2 regions of the Micromonospora lupini genome follow, and region 2 is predicted to be linked to the other one. Evidence: riboswitches for the same ligand, from Rfam matches in the RefSeq annotation. Region 2 holds a riboswitch; the other holds the start of a gene.

Region 1 (10,602 bases), 850 kb from region 2:
ATCGTGTCGGTGCGCCCGCCCCAGCGCAGGTCGAGGTGCCAGCAGCCCGCGCTCGGCATGTCGATGATCGACGGGCCCGGCCCGCCGGCGACCTCATGGGTGACCCGGGTGTCGGTGCCGTCCAGCGTCGCGGTGATCACCAGCGTGGCGGGCGAGTACGTGGCGGGCGACGTGCTGACCGGACGGGACACCCACAGGATCTTGTTGGTCGACCCGTCCGTCCGGACCTGCGCCAGCGGGTGGGTGAACAGCACCGCCACGATGTCGCCCCGCGCGCCGAAGACGTGCGGCATCCGGGTGTCCCCGTGGAACCCCTCGTCCGCCCAGTCGGGCAGCGATCCCGTCTCGACCCTCGACGCGCAGCCGGTCGTCGCCCGCACCGACGGCGGTGCGGCGGGCGTCGCTGCCGGGCCGCTGGCCGGCGTCGTGGCCGGGTCAGCGGCCGCGCAGCCCGCCAGCAGGAGAACCGCCCCCAGCAGGACTCTGCCCCAGGTGACCATCGCGCCTCCTCCGTCGAACGTGTGCCCCGCACCAGAGAGACACCTGTCGTGTCGAACAGGTTCCTCAGCGACGTCTCGCTCTGCGTCGCGGCGAGGCCTGACAGTCCGACGACGGCGCGAGTCCAGCCGCCGGGCCGTCGGCCGGCCGACACCCGGTCCGGCGCACCGCCGGCGTCAGGAAACTGTCAGCCGTGTCCCGGTCTGTTCCGATCACCGGACCGGACAGGGACCGAGCGGGGTTGCACGTGAATTGCACGACCCGGAACATGAGGAGAATGGTTGCGGCAGGCGGGGGACCCGACGGAGCACGCGACGTAGCGGAGTTCGTGACTCTTCTGGGCCGGTTGAAGGAAGATTCGGGCTACACCTACCGGCAGCTGGAGCAGCGAGCGGCTCGGCGCGGTGATGTGCTGGCCCGCAGCACCATCGCCGATATGCTGCGCCGCGACTCACTTCCCCGGGCGGATACACTGATCGCCTTTGTCCGTGCCTGTGCGCCGGCCCAGGACGCCCGTACCTGGCTGGCGGCCCGCAATCGTCTGGCCGCGGCCACCACCCCGACTTTCGACACCGGCAGCGCCAACGCGGCGGCACCGGTGCCGCGACAGCTGCCCGCCCCGCCGGCCCTGTTCATCGGACGAGCCGACGAGCTGCGCCTCCTCGATGCCGCCGTCGGCCAACCAGATCCCCTGAGCAGGACGGTCCTGATCTCGGCCGTCGGCGGTGCGGGCGGGATCGGGAAGACCTCATTGGTGTTGCAGTGGGCCCACATGCACGCCGACCAGTTCCCGGACGGGCAGCTCTACGCCGATCTTCGCGGCTTCGGACCCGAACCCACCCCGCTGCCGGTCGCGGTGACGCTGCGCGGCTTTCTGCAGGCTCTTGGCGTTCCACCCGCGTCGGTACCGCACCCGGTGGATGCCCAGTCGGCGCTGTTTCGCAGTCTGGTCGCCAGGCGGCGCATGCTCGTGCTCCTCGACAACGTCCGCGACACCGACCATGTCATTCCCCTTCTGCCCGGCACTCCCACCTGCACGGTCCTGATCACCAGCCGTCACCGGCTACGCGGCCTGACCGTCACCCATGGCGCCAGGACGCTCACACTGGACAGGCTCTCCGAGACGGAGGCGCGGGAGTTGCTTGCCACCCGCCTCGGCCCGGCGCGGGCGCTCCAGCACCGCTCAGCTCTCGACGCGTTGGTGCGACACTGCGGCGGTCTACCGCTGGCGCTGGCCATCGTGGCAGCCCGGGCCGCCACGCATCCCGACCACCCGCTCGACGGCCTGGTCCGCGAACTACGCGACACCACCGTCCGACTCGACGCCCTCACCACCGGAGAATTGCGGGCCGACCTACGTGCGGTCTTCTCCTGGTCCTGGCGGGCCCTGACCCCGCAGGCCGGCAAGGTCGTCGATCTTCTCGGTCTGGTTCCGGTCGTCGACATCAGCCTGCCCGCCGTGGCCAGCCTGGCGGGCACGTCGACGCCGCGGGCACAGGAGCTGTTGCGGGAGCTGGAAGACACGGCACTGGTCCGCCAGCACGCGCCGGGCCGCTTCCGGATGCACGACCTGGTTCATCTCTACAGTGCCCAGCGCGGCCGGAACCAGCAGGGTGGCGAGGACCGGGAGGCGGTCCGGCGGCTTGTCGACTTCTATCTGCACACCGCCTGCGCGGCGGACCGGTTGCTCGACCCGCGCCGCCATCCACTCATACTCGGCGAGCCGGCACCCGGCTGCACCCCAGCGGTGTTGACGGATGCGAGTGTGGCGATGTCGTGGTTCGACGCCGAGCAGGAACGGGTGCTGGAGAGTCAGCGCCTGGCCATGCAACGGCTGTGGTTTCCCCAGGTGTGGCAACTGGCCCGGACGTTGGTCACGTTCCACGCCCGACGTCGCCAGGCCGTCGAACAGTTGGCCGTGTGGCGAATGGGCCTGGCCGCCGCCGAGCAGGGGGCGAGCATCTCGGCACGAGCCATGGCGCACCGCTATCTGGGTCAGGCCCACAGCCAGAATGGCGAGCAGGAGGAGGGTTTGCGTCATCTGCGGCTGGCCGTCGACCGTGCCCACGAGGCCGGCGACGCCGCCGAGCTGGCACGGTGTCACTACGCGCTGGGTGTCGCCGCAGATCACGCTGGAGACCTTCGACAGGCGCTGCTGCACTCCCGTGAGGCGTTGGCCGAGTTCCAGGATCTCGCCGACACGGTGGAGATAGCCCGGGCGCTCAACGCGGTCGGCTGGGAGTGCGCCCAGTTGGAACGCTACGAAGAGGCGCAGGACAGTTGCACGCGCGCCCTGACCCTGTTTCGGCAGCACGGGCATCCCGACGGTGAAGCCGACACGCTGCACAGCCTTGGCCTGATCGCGCACGGCACCGGTCAGCAGCACTCGGCGTTGGCCTACTACCGGCAGGCGCTTGCGGTCTACCACGAGGTCGGCAACACCCGGGGTGAGGCGGACTGCCTAAACAGCCTGGGTGGGCTGCACGAGAGCCTCGGGCAGTACCGGGAGGCCCACGACTCCTGGCAGCGGTTGGTCGTCCTGTTGCGCGTACAGGGCCGCGCGGCCGAAGCGTTGCAGGTCGTCCAGCGGCTCGACCTGCTGCCGCTCTGAGCATCTGGCCGCCTTCCGGCAACCGTCCGCAAGGTCGTCAGGGGAGCGACCGGGCGATCTCGAGCGCCTCGGCCCTGGTGAGCGCACCCTCCAGGCGGTAGGTCACGTCGGCCTGTTCCCAGATGAGGGTCGAGGCCGCGAGCCGGGCGGTCTCCCGCCGGACCTGCCCCGAACGGTCCACGTAGGACACCACGTGGGGACCATCGACCCAGATGGCGAAGTTGCCGTTGACCTCCGTCCACTCCGCCTCCGGTCGGTCGATCTGCTTGTGGAAGGTCAGGTCGAGGCGACCGTCGAACGCGTCGAGGCGCAGCGCGCCGCCGTCGTAGAGCAGCGTCGCCACCCGATGCGCGCCGGCGCCGTCCGGGTCGGCGACCAACGCCCGCTCGGGTGGACCCAGCGCGGACGGCATCCGGATCGGGAAGCGCACCGCCCGTCGCGCCTCGTCCAACCCGACCGTCCGCTGCGACGGCAACGGCGACGGCTCGCCCGCGGGCAGCGACGGCGTGGGCGACGTGGCGATGCTGACGCCGGCGAAGCGCAGCACCTCCCCGACGGCGTTCGCGATGGCGGCGCGCGTCGGCGGGAGCGCCGCGACCAGCAGGGCCACGAGCGCCGCCGCGGCGAAGGAGCGCCAACGGCGACGCCGGGGTACGCCCCTGACGAGGCGGGCGCGTACGCCTGCGGTCACGTCCGGCGCGTCGGGCGTCTCCAGCCAGGCGGACAGGTCGCGCAGCTCCGCTTCGAGGCCGTCCGCGCCCCGGTCGGGGTCACCCATGGCGCACCCCCTCGTCGGCGAGCAGGGCGCGCAGCTTCGCCAGGGCCCGCGAGGTCCGCGACTTCACCGTGCCCCGGGGCCAACCCAGAGTCGCCACCGTCTCGTCCTCGCTGAGGTCGAGGAAGAACCGGCAGACGATCACTTCTCGGTCGCGTACCGGAAGTTGACGCAGGGCCGCCACCAGCGCGGCGCGGCGCTCACCGGCGAGGACGGTGCCTACCGCGTCGTCCTCGACGACCTCCGACGCCGGGTACGCCGCCGCCCGCAGGGCCAGGCCGTCGCGGCGCGTGCGGGAACGATGCAGGTTGCGGGTCTCGTTGGCGACGATCGCCAGCAGCCAGGATCGGAAGGACGACTCTCCCCGATAACGGGACAGCTTGCGGTAGCCCTTCACAAACGCCTCCTGGATGACGTCCTCGGAGTCGGAGCCCGCGCCGAGCAGCACCGCCGTCCGGTGCGCGGACGCGGTGTGCCGGGCGACCAGGAGGTCGTACGCCTCCAGGTCACCGGCCCGAGCGCGGGTGACGAGCACGTCGTCGTCCAGGGAGACCTCCGGTTCCTCACAGTGCTGACACCGCCCACGTGCCGCGGGTTCCGCCCACCGGGTCCGGCGAGTCAGATTTCTCCCACCCGGCGTGCAGCGTATTGCCAGGAATCGGTGCTGAACTGGAGGGGCGTCCGAGGAGAGGGGCTGGGCATGAGCTGGTTCAACAGGCGGTCAAGGGGCGCCGGGGCGACCCCGACCAAGCTGGACCGCGAGGCCACCCGGGACGACCTCGCCGCGCTGGAGGCGTTCGTCGCCAGCCGGCGGGGAGTGGAGTTCTACCTGGAACCGGAGACCACCGCGACCGACACCACCGTGGTGGCGATCGCCCACGACGGCGAGTGGATCCGCCGCCGCACCGGCACCCCCCGCGCGGCTGGCGCCATCGCCCGCAAGCACGCGGTGCCGCTGTACGAGGCGGCCCGCACCGGCTACCCGGAGCGGATGCGGGTGTGGAACCGCGCCCACCCGGAGCGCCACGCCCGCTGATCGGCTGGAGCGCCACGCCCGCTGATCGGCTGGAGCGGCCGCGCTCGCTGATCGGCTGGAGCGGCCATGCCCGCTGATCGGGGTGGCGCCCGGAGCCGGCTGCCCTGCGCGCAGGCGAGCACCGCTCGGCCCTTTGCGGGTGGCGGGTGGTGGTCGATGCCTTTGGAGTTGATGCGGTTGACGACATCGCCGTGGAAGCGAACCGACCGACTGGCGTGCGCCTCAGAAAGGCTCGGGTGCGGTGGACGTGTCGGGTGCGATGGGCGGGTCAGGAAGCGGGTGGGCTCGCGGCAGCGGGCGTGAGTCGGGAAGCGGGAGTCAAGGTGATCGGGGCTCACGGCAGGGAGCGGGAGTGAGGAGCGGAGGTCAGGGAGTGGAGTCAGGGGGCGGAGGTGAGGGAGCGGGGTCAGGGAGCGGAGGTGAGGGAGCGGGAGTGAGGGAGCGGGGATCAGGGAGCGGGGATCAGGGGCGGGAGTGAGGGAGCGGGAGTGAGGGAGCGGGGGTCAGGGGGGGTGAGGGAGCGGGAGTGAGAGAGCGGAGTGAGGGAGCGGGGTCAGGGAGCGGAGTGAGGGAGCGGGGTCAGGGAGCGGAGTGAGGGAGCGGGGTCAGGGAGCGGAGTGAGGGAGCGGGGTCAGGGAGCGGAGGTGAGGGAGCGGGGTCAGGGAGCGGAGTGAGGGAGCGGGGTCAGGGAGCGGAGGTGAGGGAGCGGGGTCAGGGAGCGGGGGTGAGGGAGCGGGAGTCAGGGAGCGGGGTCAGCGAGGGAGAGTTAGGGCGATGTCGTCTACGACATCAGCTCCACAGGGGCCGAGTGACCCTCACCCTCCCCGCTGCGGGAGCGTCCTGCCGCCGGTCGACTTCCCCCGCACCGTCGGCATCGCCGAGCCTCCGCGTGGCAACGTGTGCACGCGCCGCATGGCGTGCGACTCATGGTGTGCGGCGCGTGGCGTGCGACTCAAGGCGTGCGGCGCGTGGCGTGGGGCTCGTGGCGTGCGGCTCGTCGCGCTGCCGCTCCGGAGCAGGTGAGCGCGGCCGGCGACGCCGGGACCTGCGTTGACCGGCGGTGGACGGGTGTGGCAGCATTCGCGGCCTGACGGCAGTGAAGGAAGTCGGTGCGAATCCGACGCGGTCCCGCCACTGTCACCGGGGAGCGATCCCCCCTCGCGAGTCACGGCCGTGTGTCTGCGGTTGGAAGGCCGGGGGAGAGCGTCGATCCGGAAGCCAGGATACTTCGGCCGTCGGGACGTACCCCAGGGCGTGGACACCCGAGGAGGACCCGATGACGCTTGGCGTCTCCATCATCGACGGCGGTTGCCGTTTCCCGCACGGCGGCCGTGTCGTCGCCGCGATCGGCATCGACTCCGTTCACCGCTGAGTTCCGGACCGCGCCGCCCGTCGTCCCCGGCCGCTCGCCGGTGAGCGGGCCGGATCGCGGCCTCCGCTGAACCCTGCGCCCATCCCACGTCGCCAGGCCGCTCCCGCGAGCGCGCCGACGTTACCGTCCGGAGCCTGCCGTGCGCGTTCTGCTGCTCTCCACCGCCGACACCGACCTGCTGGCCGCCCGCGCCAGTGACGCCGACTACCGGCTCGCCAACCCGGCACGGGTGGCGGCCGACGAGGTGCCCGCCCTGCTCGACGGGGTCGACCTCGCCGTCGTACGCCTGCTCGGGGGTCGGCAGGCGTGGCCGGACGGCCTCGCCGCGGTGCTCGCCACCGGCGTGCCGACTGTCGTGCTCGGCGGCGAGACGGTGCCCGACGCGGAGCTGATGGCCGTCTCCACCGTGCCGTCCGGAGTTGTCACCCAGGCGCTGGCGTACCTGGTGGAGGGCGGGCCGGACAACCTCGGGCACCTCGCCCGGTTCCTCGGTGACACCGTGCTGCTCACCGGCGAGGGGTTCGCCCCGCCCGCGCCCACCCCGGCCTACGGGGTGCACGGCGAGCACCCGACCGACCCGGACCGGCCCACCGTGGGCATCGTCTTCTACCGGGCGCACGCCCTCGCCGGCAACACCGCGTTCGTCGACGTCCTGGCCGACGCCGTGCGGGAGGCCGGGGGCAACCCGCTGCCGATCTTCTGCGGCTCGCTGCGGGGCCTGACCGCCGGCGCCGGCCCGCTCGGGCTGTTCGCCCGCTGTGACGCGCTGCTGGTCACCGTGCTCGCCGCCGGCGGCGCGGTCGCCGCCGACGCGTCCGGGGGCGGCGACGAGGACGCGTGGGACGTCGGCGCGCTCGCCGCCCTGGACGTGCCAGTCATTCAGGCGCTCTGCCTGACCAGCACCCGCGAGCAGTGGGCCGGCAGCGACGCCGGGCTGTCCCCGTTGGACGCGGCGATGCAGGTGGCCATCCCCGAGTTCGACGGCCGGATCGTCACGGTGCCGTTCTCGTTCAAGCGGATCGACGCGGACGGCCTCTCGGTGTACGCCGCCGACGCCGAGCGGGCCGCCCGGGTGGCCGGCATCGCGGTGCGCCACGCCCGGCTGCGGTACGTGCCCAACGCCGACAAGCGGGTCGCCGTCGTCCTCAGCTCGTACCCCACCAAGCACTCCCGGGTCGGCAACGCCGTCGGGCTGGACACCCCGGTCTCGGCGGTCCGGCTGTTCGCCGCGCTCGCCGAGGCGGGTTACGACCTGGGTGACGCGCCGCCGCCCGAGGACGGCGACGCGCTGATCCACGCGCTGATCGCCGCCGGTGGTCACGACGTGGAGTGGCTCACCCCGGAGCAGTTGGCCGCCGCCGAGGCACGGATACCGGGGCAGACGTACCGGCGCTGGTTCGACCAGGTCCCGACCGAGCTGCGCGAGCGCATGCGGGAGCACTGGGGTGAGCCGCCCGGCGAGCTGTACACCGAGGGCGGCGACATCGTGCTCGCCGGGCTGCGCTTCGGCAACGTGGTGCTGCTGATCCAACCGCCCCGCGGCTTCGGGGAGAACCCGATCGCCATCTACCACGACCCGGACCTGCCGCCCAGTCACCACTATCTGGCCGCGTACCGCTGGCTGGCCGCGCCGGTCACCGACGGCGGCTTCGGCGCGGACGCCGTGGTGCACCTGGGCAAGCACGGCACCCTGGAGTGGCTGCCCGGCAAGGGCCTCGGCCTGGCCGCCGACTGCGCGCCCGACGCGGTCCTCGCGGACCTGCCGCTTGTCTACCCGTTCATCGTCAACGACCCCGGCGAGGGCACCCAGGCCAAGCGCCGCGCGCACGCCGTGGTCATCGACCACCTGGTGCCGCCGATGGCCCGCGCCGAGACGTACGGCGACCTGGCCAAGCTGGAGCAACTGCTCGACGAGTACGCGACCGTGCAGGCGCTCGACCCGGCCAAGGTGCCCACCGTGCGGGCCCAGATCTGGGATCTCGTCCGCGCCGCCGAGTTGCACCACGACCTGCACGCCGAGGCGATGCCCGACGCCGACGACTTCGACGACTTCGTGCTGCACCTCGACGGGTACCTGTGCGAGGTCAAGGACGTGCAGATCCGCGACGGGCTGCACATCCTGGCCGACGCGCCGACCGGCGAGCCCCGGATCAACCTGGTGCTCGCCGTGCTGCGCGCCCCTCAGATCTGGGGCGGCAAACACGCCCTGCCCGGCCTGCGGCAGGCCCTCGCCGCCGCGTACGGCCTCGACGAGCAGGAGTTGCTCGCGTCGCCCGGGCAGCGGATCGCCCTGCCGGTCGCGCTGACCGACGCGGTCGACGGGCCGGCCGGCACCGCCGCCGACGCCGTCGACCTGATCGAGGCCCTCGCGCGACGGCTGGTCACCGGCATGGAGACCCTGGACTGGGATGCCGGCGTCGTCGACGCGGTGGTCGTGGAGGTGACCGGGCAGCCGATCCCGGACGCCGCCGCCGTGCTGCGCTTCGCGGCCACCGAACTGGTGCCCCGACTGGCGCGCACCACCGACGAGCTGACCAACACCCTCGGCGCGCTCGACGGCCGGTTCGTGCCGCCCGGCCCGTCCGGCTCACCCACCCGGGGCCTGGTCAACGTGCTGCCCACCGGCCGCAACTTCTACTCCGTCGACCCCAAGGCCATCCCGAGCCGCAACGCCTGGGACGTCGGAGTGGCCCTCGCGGACTCGCTGCTGGCCCGGCACCTCGCCGACACCGGCACGTACCCCCGCTCGGTGGGGTTGACCGTGTGGGGCACCAGCGCGATGCGCACCCAGGGCGACGACATCGCCGAGGTGCTCGCGCTGCTGGGCTGCCGCCCGGTCTGGGACGAGCGGTCCCGGCGGGTCACCGGCGTCGAGGTGGTGCCGACCGCCGAGCTGGGCCGCCCGCGCGTCGACGTGACCGTGCGCATCTCCGGCTTCTTCCGCGACGCGTTCCCGCACGTCGTGGCGCTGCTGGACGACGCCGTGCGGCGGGTCGCCGCGCTCGATGAGCCGGACGATCAGAACTACCTGCGGGCGCACGTCGCCGCCGACCTCGCCGAGCACGGCGACGAGCGGCGGGCCACCGCCCGGATCTTCGGCTCCAAGCCCGGGGCGTACGGCGCGGGCCTGCTGCCGCTGATCGACGCCCGGACCTGGCGCAGTGACGCCGACCTGGCCGAGGTGTACGCGGTGTGGGGCGGCTACGCGTACGGCCGGGGCCTGGACGGGCGTGAGGCGCGCGCCGACATGGAGCGCTCCTTCGCCCGTATCGCCGTGGCGGTGAAGAACCAGGACACCAGGGAGCACGACATCGTCGACTCCGACGACTACTTCCAGTACCACGGCGGGATGGTGGCGATGGTCCGGCACCTCACCGGCTCGTCACCGCAGGCGTACGTGGGTGACTCGGCCATGCCGCACGACGTGCGGACCCGCACGCTGGGTGAGGAGACCCGGCGGGTGTTCCGGGCGCGGGTGGTCAACCCGAAGTGGATCGCCGCGATGCGCCGGCACGGCTACAAGGGCGCGTTCGAGCTGGCGGCCACCGTGGACTACCTGTTCGGCTACGACGCCACCGCCGGCGTGGTCGACGACTGGATGTACGAGCACCTGGCCGCCGCGTACCTGTTCGACGACACGACCCGGGAGTTCCTGGAGCAGTCCAACCCGTGGGCGCTGCGTGGCATCACCGAGCGTCTGTTGGAGGCCGCCGACCGGGGGCTGTGGGCCAAACCGGAGCCGGCCACGCTGGACCGGCTCCGGGACACGTACCTGGCCAGCGAGGGCGACCTGGAGGACCGGGCATGAGCGTCACCTACCCGTTCAGCGCGGTGCTCGGCATGGCCGACATGCGGTTGGCGCTGCTGCTCAACGCGGTGTCCCCGGCGATCGGCGGGGTCCTCGTGCGGGGTGAGAAGGGGACCGCCAAGTCCACAGCCGTGCGGGCCCTCGCCGCGCTGCTACCCCCGGTGCGCCGGGTCGCCGGCTGCCGCTTCGGCTGTGACCCGGCCGAGCCGGACCCGGCCTGCCCGGACGGTCCGCATCCGGCCGACGCCGCCACCGAGACCCGCCCGGCCCGGCTCGTGGAGCTGCCGGTCGGCGCCGCCGAGGACCGGGTCGTCGGATCGCTCGACCTGGAGAAGGCCCTCGGCGAGGGCGTACGCGCCTTCGAGCCGGGTCTGCTCGCCGCCGCCCACCGGGGGGTGCTCTACGTCGACGAGGTCAACCTGCTGCACGACCACCTCGTCGACCTGCTGCTCGACGCGGCGGCGATGGGCCGCAGCCACGTCGAGCGTGAGGGTGTCTCGGT
Region 2 (10,602 bases):
CACGTTGCCCGGCTCGGCGGTCTGGTTGCACAGCCGGTTGGCCGCGTCCTTGAACGTCATCCAGCCGTTGCCGGTCTGGGCCAGGGTTCGCATCATCTTGCCGTACAGCTCCCGCGCCGGCAGTTGTCGCACGTAGCGGCCCTGCGCCTCGGCGGCCCGGTACGCGGCGTCGAACCGCTCCCCCCACAGGTCGGGCAGCTCGGGCACCTCGTCCGGGTCGAACAGCGACCACACCTCGTCGGCCTCGACCCGCCGCATGAACTCGTCCGGGATCCAGTTGGCAAGGTTCAGGTTGTGCGTACGCCGGGCGTCCTCGCCGGTGTTGTCCCGCAGTTGCAGGAACTCCTCGATGTCCGGATGCCACGGCTCCAGGTAGACGCAGGCGGCGCCCTTGCGCCGGCCACCCTGGTTGACCGCCGCCACGCTCGCGTCCAGGGTGCGCAGCCACGGCACGATCCCGTTTGACTGCCCGTTCGTGCCGCGGATCAGCGCGCCCCGGGAGCGGACCCGGGAGTACGCGAGGCCGATGCCGCCGGCGAACTTGGACAGGTTGGCGACCTGGGCGTAGCGCTGGTAGATCGAGTCCAGTTCGTCGCGCGGCGAGTCGACGAGGTAGCACGAGGACATCTGGGTGTGCCGGGTGCCGGAGTTGAACAGCGTCGGCGAGCTGGGCAGGTAGGCCAGGCTGGACATGAGCCGGTAGAAGTCCACAGCCTCGTCCGGCGTACGGGACAGACCGCAGGCCACCCGCAGCAGCCAGTACTGCGGGGTCTCCAGCACCAATCGGCTGGTGGGGTGGCGCAGCAGGTACCTGTCGTAGACCGTGCGCAGGCCGAAGTACTCGAATCGGCGGTCGCCGTCCCGGTCGATCGCGTGGTCGAGGGTCGCGGCGTGCGCGGCGACGAACGCGGCGGTGTCGTCACCGATCAGGCCCTCGGCGTGGCCCGCCCGGATCGCCGCGCTGAACGAGGTGACGCCCTGCCGGCGTACCTCCCGCTCGATGTGGCTGGCCAGCAGCCGGGCGGCGAGGCGCGAGTACTGCGGCTCCGTACCGATCATCTCGGCCGCGGTCTGGATGGTCAGCCGGTCCCGTTCGGCAGTCGTCGCGCCGTCGTACAGGCCGCTGATCGTGCGGGTCGCCACCCGCAGCGGGTCGACGTCGGGCAGGTCGTCGGCCCAGCGCTCGACAGTGGCGACGAGCGTGCGCACGTCCGCCGGTTCGCTGCCGCCGTCGCGTTCGCGGACCTGCGACGGCGTACGCCGGAGGGCCGTGTCGCCGCCGGCCGGGGTCACCTCGGTAACTGTCACCACTCACTCCTCGCGAGCTTGAGGACCTGAAGGCCCTCGGCGCGAGGAGGCCGACACCGGCGGACGCCACGCCGACGGGGCGCGGATCCGGAAGGCGTCGGCCGTCCCACGCGGCCTCGGACCACCGCCCACCCGGATGCGGGTACGCGGCGCGCTGGCAGGTCTTCGGACTCGCGGGCACGACCGGGGTCGCCCGGTCACCTACCGGCCGTCGCTTCCCAGGCCAGATGGCGGCCCAGTGCTGATGACGGCTGTCGTTCCCACTCACCGCTGCGGGGCAGTCCCGGACTTCCACCGGGTTCCCTCTTGCGTCGGCCACCCTGGGTTGAGTGACCGAACCAGCTGCGGTCGACACCATATATAGGGGCGACCACGTTTGTCACACCCCACATGTCGGGGCCGGGCGTGTCGCGCTCATCCGTGACGGCAGTCGTCGATCCGCCGGCGCGCGCAGGCGAGCGAGCGTCGGCGGCGTCGTGATCGGACCCCGCCGCCGGCTTGACCGAGGAGAACCGGCACCGATACGGTCGACCCACTATCTGCGGCGACGCGAGGGAAGCCGGTGAGAATCCGGCGCGGTCGCGCCACTGTGAGCGGTCCCCGACCCCGGGGGCCGCGAGCCAGGACGCTCGGTCGTCCGCAGCCTTGCGATGGGGACGCGTCATCCCCGAGGAGGTTCGTGCACGCATGTCCAGTTCCACGTCCAGCCAGCCGCTGGTGCACCCCGCTGCCCCGACCCGTCTCCTGTGGACGGTCCTGGCCACCGTCGCCGTGCTCACCCTGCTGGCCTATCTCGTCGCCTTCGACCAGGGCGCGGTCTCGCGCAGCGGGATGTACCTGCACGAGCTGATGCACGACGGCCGGCACCTGCTCGGTGTCCCGTGCCACTGAGCGGCGCCGGCACCGCACCCACGTTCGTCACGGTTCTCCTGCGCGGGCTGCTCGCCGGCCTGGTGGCCGGCCTGCTCGCGGGAACGTTCGCCTACGTCGTCGGCGAACCACACGTCGAGGCGGCCATCGCCATCGAGGAGGCGGCGTCACACGCCGAACCCGCCACCGGCGGGCACCAGCACGACGAGGAAGCCCTGGTCAGCAGGAACGGCCAGCGTGGTGGGTTGTTCCTGGCCACCGCGCTGTTCGGCACCGCGATGGGTGGCCTGCTGGCCACGGCGTACGTCCTGCTGAACCGGCGGCGGCGGACTGTTGACGACGGGCGGTCCGGGCTGCTGCTGGCCGGCGGCGCGCTGCTCGGCGCGGTGATCGTGCCGTTCCTCAAGTACCCGCCGAACCCTCCGGCCGTCGGCGACCCGGCCACCATCAACCAGCGCACGGTCACCTACCTGCTGCTGGTGGTTCTCGGGCTGGTGGCGGTCTGGTCCGGTGCGCTGGGCTACCGGTCGGTCGGCGCACAGGCGCCGGTGTGGCAACGCGCCGCGGCGGCGGTCGGCGGTTTCCTGCTTGTCACAGGCGTGGCCTACGTGGTGCTGCCGTCGTTCCAGGAAGTCCCGGGTGACTTCCCCGCCACGCTGCTGTGGAGCTTCCGACTCGCCTCCCTCGGCACCCAGGTGGTGCTGTGGACCGGGATCGGCCTGCTCTTCGCAGCCCTGATGCACAGGCAGCGCGCGCTCGCCGACGCACGACTGGCCGGGTGAGCGCCACCAGCCTGCGGCTGGTCGCCCACGGTCACACCGCCGCCCTGCGGCGGGCCCGGTTCGGCGGGGACGACGGACTGGACGAGGGGGGCCGACGCGCCGCCCTCGCCCTGCCCGGGCTGGACCGGCGGGCGTCGTCGAGCGACACCGACGCCTGCCTGTCCAGCCCCGCCGTGGCGGCCGTCCAGACCGCGTACGCCCTCGGCCTCGCGCCCGCCGTCGAGACGGCGCTTGCCGACTGCGACTACGGCGACTGGACCGGCCGGTCGCTTGAGGAGGTTGCCGCCGCGCAACCCGACGCCCTGCACGAGTGGTTGTCCACCCCGGACGCCGCGCCGCACGGGGGCGAATCCGTCGCCGGCCTGCGCGAGCGCGTCGGCCGGTGGCTCGACGGACAGCGCGGCCTCGGCCGACGGGTCACGGCCGTCACCCATCCGCTCGTGATCCGGGTGGCGGTCGTGCACGCGCTGGGCCTGCCGCTGGCGACCTACCGGCAGCTGGACGTGGAGCCGTTGGCGATCGTCCGGCTCACCGACCACGGCCGGCGGTGGCAGCTCCGCCTGAGCGCGCCACCGGGATCCGCGGCGGCGACACCGCCGAACCGGTGACAAGGGCCGGGAGCCGCCCCTGTAGAGCTGCCCCGGACGTGGGGCAGCGGCACGGACGGCCCTTGACGGACGCACTGGCCTGACGGACGGACGCCCCTCGCGGACGGCCCTCGCGGACGGACCTCGCGGACGCGCCTCGCGGACGGACCTGGCGGACGGACCTCGCGGGCGGCCCTCGCGGACGCGCCTCGCGGACGGACCTGGCGGACGGACCTCGCGGGCGGCCCTCGCGGACGGACCGCGGAGCGGATGAACCCGTGAGCGGTATACCGCAGAGGTATGAATATGACTCTGCGGTATACCGGCCAAGGGCGACAGTGCCGTGCCGGCGGCGCGGATCGGCCGCGCCACAGCGCGGCAGGCACGCCAGCAGCGTCCGTTCTGCAAGCCGGGCCGCACCACGCGCGCTGCCCCGGCTGCCAGCGGATCGGCCCCGCGACGGGCGGGCCACGACGCGCGGACCACGACGCGCGGACCACGACGGACGAGCACCGAGGCCGGACGGCCACCGTGGCTCGATGGGGCCCGTCGCGCCGACGTCGGGCGGGCCGTGGAGCACGGCCCGCCCGACGGTGTCACCTCCGGCTCACCTCGCGCCGGTGACGGTGAACGGTGCGGACACCGCAGTCGCCGAGGTGACACCGGACAGCGTCACCCGTGTCGCGCCCGGCTGCGCCGAATCCGGAACGCTCACGGTCGCGCCGGCGACGACGCCGTCACCGTTGGCGCGCACCGTGCCGACCCCACGGCCGTCGCCGAAGCTGACCGTGATCGCCTCGTTCGGCGCGAACCCGGAGCCGTCGACCGTGATCGACGTACCGCGTGGTCCGGACGTCGTGGGCAACGACACGCGCGGCTGGTAGGCCGGGCTTCCCGATCGCGAGGTCACCTGCACGGTGGCCGTCGCCTGCGTACCGGAGGAGGCGCCGGTGGCGCGGACGGCGTACCTGCCCGGGGGCGTGTCCCCCGCCGTCGTGACGGTGGCGCGGACCGTGCCCGTCGCGGACGCCGGGACCGTCACGCTGCGCGTCGTGCCGGCGGCCAGGACCACAGTCACCCGTTCCCCGGCGGCGAACCCGCTGCCGTCGACAGTGACCGCGTCACCGGCGGTGACCGGCTGGGTGCCGGACACCGCGAGTGCCGGCTGGCGCCCGGTACGCCGGACGGTCACGGTGAACGTGGCGGTGCTGCTCGACAGCGTGTCCCACGCGGTGACGTGCACCGTGTAGGTGCCCTCCCTCGCGTAGGTGTGCTGGCCGCTCAGCGCCCCGGCCGCGCCGACCGTGACGTCGGCGGGAACCGTCCCGTCGCCCCACTGGACACGGGCGTGGTAGCCGGTGAAACCGGGTACCCCTCCGGTCACCGAGCCGAGGTTCGCCGCGAGGACCTGCCCGGCGTCGACGCTCTGGTCGGCGGGGGCGGCGGTCACCAGCGCGGCGGAAGGCGTGCCGTCGTCGGCGACGGCGAACACGTGGATGCGGCCCGCCGAGCGGGGATCGCCGGTCTGCGTCGGCAGGGTCACCGAGACAAGCGTTCTGCCCTCCGGGATCTGGTACGGCGCGGTGGCGAACAGGAACGGCTGGGCGCCGTCACGGCTCGTGCCACTGAGCCGGTACGCGGATTTCGCGACAACGATGTTGCCGTACGACGGGGTGCCGTTGGCGTTGCCGCCCAACGTCCAGTCACTCAACTGGATCGGAATGCTGGCGGTGCCACCGTCGCTGAACGTGGCCGTGGCGGTGGTGCTCTGGTTGCCCTGCGTACCGGCGCCGACGAACGAGATGCTCCGGGCGTCGGAGGGCAGGTGCAGAGCGATGGTCGCGCCGTTGCCTGTGGCGTTGTCCGGTTGTCCCGCCGGGATCTGCGGCAGGGTGAAGCTCAACGCCGTGCCCGGGACCTGGTGTCGCTGCCCCTGGGTCACGCCGGCCGCCGCGAGGGCTGCCCGCGAGTACGCCCACGACTTCGCGTCGCAGTCCGCCGCGAGGGTGCCCTCGTCGCCGACGCACACGGTGTCGAACGCCGCGGCGAGACCGGAGTCCGGCGCGTACGCGACGTCCACGCCGACAGTCACCGAGCCCTGGCCGGCGCCGTCGGTCACCGTGACGCTCGCCTGGTGGTACCCGGGCGTGGTGTAGGTGTGTGCGCCGCTGACGCGGTAGACGGCCCGCGAACTCAGTGTCAGGGTGCCCTCGGTGGCCGGTGAGCCGTCACCCCAGTCGATCGTGGCCCGATAGTCGTCGGCGTCGCCGCCGGTGACGGTGGCCAGTGCCACCGTCGCGGGTGCGCCGGATCGCGCGGTCGCGCCGTCCGTGGCGGTCACCGTGATGTCACCGCCGCCCAGGTCGAGGTCTCCGCCGGCGAGCAGCTCGATCTCGGCGAGGGTCGGCTGTGCGGCGCCGGCGGTCCTGGTGACGACGAGGCGGAACTGGGAGTACCGCCCCGGCTTGTCGATCCGGAACGGCCGGGTCTGGTTGCGCCAGCGGAAGACCTCCCCCGTGCGGGAGTCCAGGGTGCTCCAGGTGAGGCCGTCGGTGGAGCCCTGCAGCCGCCAGTCCGCCGCGTCACCGGCGCCCGCGCCGGAGGTGAGCGTGTAGTAGGTCGGCTTCTGGCGGCCGCCACGGGAGGCCCAGCTGATCTGCGGCGTGCCCGTCGACGCGGTCAGCTGCGTGGTCGACGAGTCGTCGAACAGCGCCGCCGCGTCCTGACCGCCACTCGTGGTGGCGGTGCCCAGGCCGGGCCCGGTGACGTCCTGCAGCGGCTCGGGCGCCGCGTCGCCCTTCGTCAGCGACGGCGGCACGTCGTTCCGGCCGGTGCCCCAGGACGACGGGTTGGGCCCCATCTGGAAGTCGATCGTGGCGCCCCGGGCGAGCGCGGACACGTCGACGGACACCCCGTTCTGCTTCTTGCCGTTGACCCGCACGCTCTGCACGTACACGTTGCGGGTGCTGTTGTTCGCGGCGTTGACCACGATGTCGCCTGTCGTGCGGTGGACGGTCATCCTGGTGAACTGCGGCGAGCCGATGGCCCAGTGGGTCGAGCCCGCCTGCAACGGGTAGATGCCCAGCGAGCTGAGGACGTACCAGGCCGACATCTCCCCGTTGTCCTCGTCGCCCAGGTAGCCCTGGCCGATCTCGCTGCCGACGTACAGGCGCTGCATGATCTCGCGCACGATCGCCTGCGTCTTCGCCGGAGCGCCGGCGACGTCGTACAGGTACGGGATGTGGTGCGACGGCTGGTTGCTCATGCCGAGCTGACCCAGGCGCACCGCACGGGCCTCGAGCATCTCGTGGATGACGCCCCCGTAGCCGCCGGGGCGGTCGGCGTTCTCCGGCGTGGCGAAAAAGGTGTCGAGCTTGTCGCGCAGGGCCTTCTGCCCGCCGTACAGGTTGATCAGGCCCTGCGGGTCCTGCTGCGCGGTGAACGCGAAGTTCCACCCGTTGGTCTCGGTGTAGACGCCGCCCCAGTCCAGCGGGTCACCGGCGAGGAAGGCGCCGGTGGCGTCCCGACCCTGGAACAGCTTCGTCTTCGGGTCGAACAGGTGGACGTAGTTGCGGGCCCGCTCCAGGAAGTACCGCGACTCCTCCTTGAGCCGGTCACGCTCCGACTTCGGCGTGGCCGGGTCCTTCGCCAGGGCGGCGGCCATGTTCCCGATGCCGTAGTCGTTGATGTAGCCCTCCAGCGCCCACGACACCGACTCCCCCGTGGACGTCGGCGTGTAGCCGAGGAACAGCGACGTCTCGATGCCCTTGCGGCCGACCGCGCCGCGGCCGGACGCGACTGTCGCGTCCTTGACTGCCGCGTCGTACGCCGCCAGCGGGTCGGGCAGCTTGACCCCGCTGAGGTACGCCTGCGCGAGCGCCACGTTCGCGCTGGTGCCGGTCATCAGGTCGGCGTAGCCGGGCGACGACCAGCGGGCGATCCAGCCGCCGTCACGGTAGTGCTGGACGAAGCCGTCGGAGATCCTGGCGGCGACGTCCGGGTAGAGCAGCGCGTAGGCGGGCCACACGGTGCGGTAGGTGTCCCAGAAGCCGTTGTTCACGTAGATCTGGCCGTCCACGATCTTCGCGCCGGTCCGGGTGTCGCTCGACGTGCCGGTCGGCGCGGACACCGGGCTCGCGTACTGCCAGTGGGGTGCGCTGGCGGTGCCCGTGTTCTCCGACTGCGAGTTCGGGTAGAGGTTCAGCCGGTACAGGTTCGAGTACATGGTGACCAGCTGCGTCTCGGTCGCGCCGCGCAGCTCGACCCGGCCGAGCCGGTCCTTCCACGCCGCGGTGGCGGCCGTGCGGATCGCGTCGAAGCTGCGGCCTGTCACCTCCAGGTCGAGATTGCGGCGGGCCTGGTCGACGGAGAGGAACGACGTCGCGATCCGCATGGTCACCTGCCGCTCGGCGGAGACGTCGAAGGTCGCCGACGTCGCCGTGGACGCCGTCGGCGCCCGGTCGAACGTGCCGGAGACGAACATGCGGCTGCGCCCGGCGGACAGGCCACTTCCGTTGTCGACCCAGCCGGTGAACGTGCCGTCGGCGCCGATGGTGAAGGTGCCCTTGGTGAAGACGAGGCTTCCGGTCGCCGGACCGGGGCCGAAGGTGAACCGCATGATCCCGGCGTGGTCGGTGGGTGACATCTCCGCGACCAGGCCGCTCTGCGTCGTGACCCGGTAGAGGTCCGGCTGTGCGACCTCGTCGTCGTGGCGGAAGGCCAGTGCCCGGCTGGCGGGTGACCCGGTGAGCGGACCGTCGCCGGCCACCGGCATCACCGACATCTGGTTGCGGTCGCCCATCCACGGGCTCGGCTCGTGGGAGATCGCGAGGCCCTGCAACATCGGCAGGTTGGCCGCGTTGTTGGCGCGGTGATACTCGTACTCCCAGGAGTCGGAGGTCGCGTCGGTCACCGGGGTGAAGAAGTTGAAACCGTTCGGCACCGCGGTGATCGGCAGGTTGTTGCCGCGCGAGAACCCGCCCGTCGAGTTGGTCCCGCGCCGGGTGTCGACGTAGGGGGTCAGCCGGGAGCCGTCGATCGCCGTCGGCGATCCGGTCACCTCGACGTCGTCGAGCCAGCCCTGGAACCGGGTCTCCGAGGTGGCCCGCGGGTCGTCGTAGGCGAGCAGGATGCGGTCGATCGTCTTGCCCCGCGCGACGGTGCCGAGGTCGGCCCGCACCGCGTTCCACTGGTCGGCGTAGAGCACCTTCGACGCGCCCTGGCCGGCCGCCGTCAGCGGGTAGCCGTGCTGGTCGACGGGCTTGCGTCCGCTCAGGTAGCTGCCGTCGGTGAAGTGCAGGTCGACGGCGGCGTACGTGGACGGGTACCGCGCGTCCTGGCCGGTGAACTCGGGGAAGATCCGGTAGGACAGGCGGGTGTTCAACCCGACCGGGATGTCGACGTCGAACAGCCTGTTCGTCGCGTACGAGCGGCCGTCGGCCTCGGCGCCGCCGGAGTAGCGCAGCGCGGCCAGCCCGGTGAAGCCGACGCTCGGCTTCGTCGTGTAGCCGCCGACCGGCCCCGGGCCGACGCCGCTGACCATGGGCGTGGCGGGCGGGCGGACGTCCGAGCCGTCGCTGATGTCCCAGCCGGCGAGCTGGGTGAGGGAGTCGCCGGAGTTCGCGGAGATCAGCAGGCGGTACCAGCCGTACGCCGTCGTGTTGGTGGCGCGGTAGGTGTTCGTGGCGAACCGTTTGGCGAAGCGCTGCTGCGTCTGCCGGTCCAGGTCCGTCCAGGTGCTGCCGTCGGTGGACCCCTGGAGGGTGAAGTCGCGGGGGTCGCGGGTCGGTTCGTCGTCGGCAGAGGTCAGCGCGTACCGCGTCACGACCGCCGGCTTCGCCAGCCGGTACGTCACCCAGCCGGCCGCCTCGAACGCCAGCCACTTGGTGGACGGGTTTCCGTCGGCGAGGTTCGCCGCGATCTCGTTCGGCGCGTTCTGGGCGCTCGCGGTCACGGCGTCGACCTGGCCGAGCAGGCTGCCGGGAAGGTTCGCGCTGCTCGATCCGCTCAGGTTGCCCTGCACGGGCCGGCCCGACCTGTCGACCTCGACGGTGCTCGTGGCGGGTTGCGGGTCGGCCGACTCGAATGACGAGCTGAAGGAGCCCGGTGGGGCGGCGCTTGGCGCGGCGTTGGCCAGGGGCGCGGCGACGACCAGGCTCAGCGGCAGCAGGGCGGCGGTGGTCGCGGCGGCCATCCGGAGGGACACGGTGCGCGCACGGGGGAGATACGGCATGGGGGCGGGGCCTTTCGACTCGATCCGGTCGAGTACGTCGTACGGGGGGATGGTGGTTGCGGTGGTCGATCGTGGACGGACGGGCCGACCCTGACATCGTTGTCATCGGACGTGCGAGACAACCGAGGGCAGAACCGGTGGATGTTGGGCAGATGCTTCCCGGCGACCACGGCGCTGTCAATGGGTCGACCGCACCGAAACACGCCGGCCGGGGCGTCCCGGGTGGACGCCCCGCACGCGCGACGCTCAGCGGCCGCCCGCGGCCAGCTCGGCGAGCATCCCCTCACAACTGCGGACGACCACCTCCGCGCCCCGGCGCTGAACCAGCGGGAGCAACGGATCCTCGGCCCGGTCCCGCCACCGCCACTGGGCGTCGGCGGCGACCTCCCAGAGCCGCTGCACTGTCGCCTCGTGCTCGACGCCGAGCCGCGCGGCCAGACCCACCCCGTCACCGCCGACCAGGCGCTGCGCCTCGGCCGCCAGCTCGGCGTCGAAACCGAGGCGGGCGTTGCGCAGCGCCACCAGCAGGCGCAACTCCCGGAACTCGTGCGCGCCCGCCAGGATCTGCTCGATCGCGCCGACCAACTCGCCCGAGCCCCGCACCGGCTCGGCCCGCACCAGGGCCTCCACGGCCGCCAGCGCCGAACGCGCCCTGAGCGCGTCGCGACGATCGACGAAACAACGGGTCATCGACTCCCGCAGCTCGGTGAGCCCACTGCGCCGGATCAGCTCCGCCGACAACGTCACCCGGGTGTCGAACCCACCGCGCACCAGGGTCGTCGCGAGCCGGATCCCGAAGAGCCCGAACCGATCCAGCAGACCG

The links. Region 2 has a riboswitch for cobalamin ahead of OOJ91_RS00970 (ribonucleoside-diphosphate reductase subunit alpha). Riboswitches for the same ligand answer to the same signal wherever they lie in the genome.
Region 1: another riboswitch for cobalamin. It lies ahead of cobN (cobaltochelatase subunit CobN); the one in region 2 lies ahead of OOJ91_RS00970 (ribonucleoside-diphosphate reductase subunit alpha).

What each region holds. Positions count from the first base shown of each region.
Region 1 is NZ_JAPENL010000001.1:1,064,630-1,075,231, reverse strand. Features, by position in the region: gene OOJ91_RS04965 (hypothetical protein) at 1-500, opposite strand, end outside; gene OOJ91_RS04960 (ATP-binding protein) at 827-3,109, shown strand; gene OOJ91_RS04955 (hypothetical protein) at 3,147-3,887, opposite strand; gene OOJ91_RS04950 (RNA polymerase sigma factor) at 3,880-4,419, opposite strand; gene OOJ91_RS04945 (hypothetical protein) at 4,585-4,920, shown strand; cobalamin riboswitch at 5,995-6,171, shown strand; gene cobN (cobaltochelatase subunit CobN) at 6,432-10,100, shown strand; gene OOJ91_RS04935 (VWA domain-containing protein) at 10,097-10,602, shown strand, end outside.
Region 2 is NZ_JAPENL010000001.1:213,558-224,159, reverse strand. Features, by position in the region: gene OOJ91_RS00970 (ribonucleoside-diphosphate reductase subunit alpha) at 1-1,293, opposite strand, end outside; cobalamin riboswitch at 1,448-1,666, opposite strand; cobalamin riboswitch at 1,820-1,960, shown strand; gene OOJ91_RS00965 (CbtB domain-containing protein) at 1,996-2,199, shown strand; gene OOJ91_RS00960 (CbtA family protein) at 2,190-2,960, shown strand; gene OOJ91_RS00955 (histidine phosphatase family protein) at 2,957-3,568, shown strand; gene OOJ91_RS00950 (GH92 family glycosyl hydrolase) at 4,155-9,740, opposite strand; gene OOJ91_RS00945 (GTP-binding protein) at 10,026-10,602, opposite strand, start outside.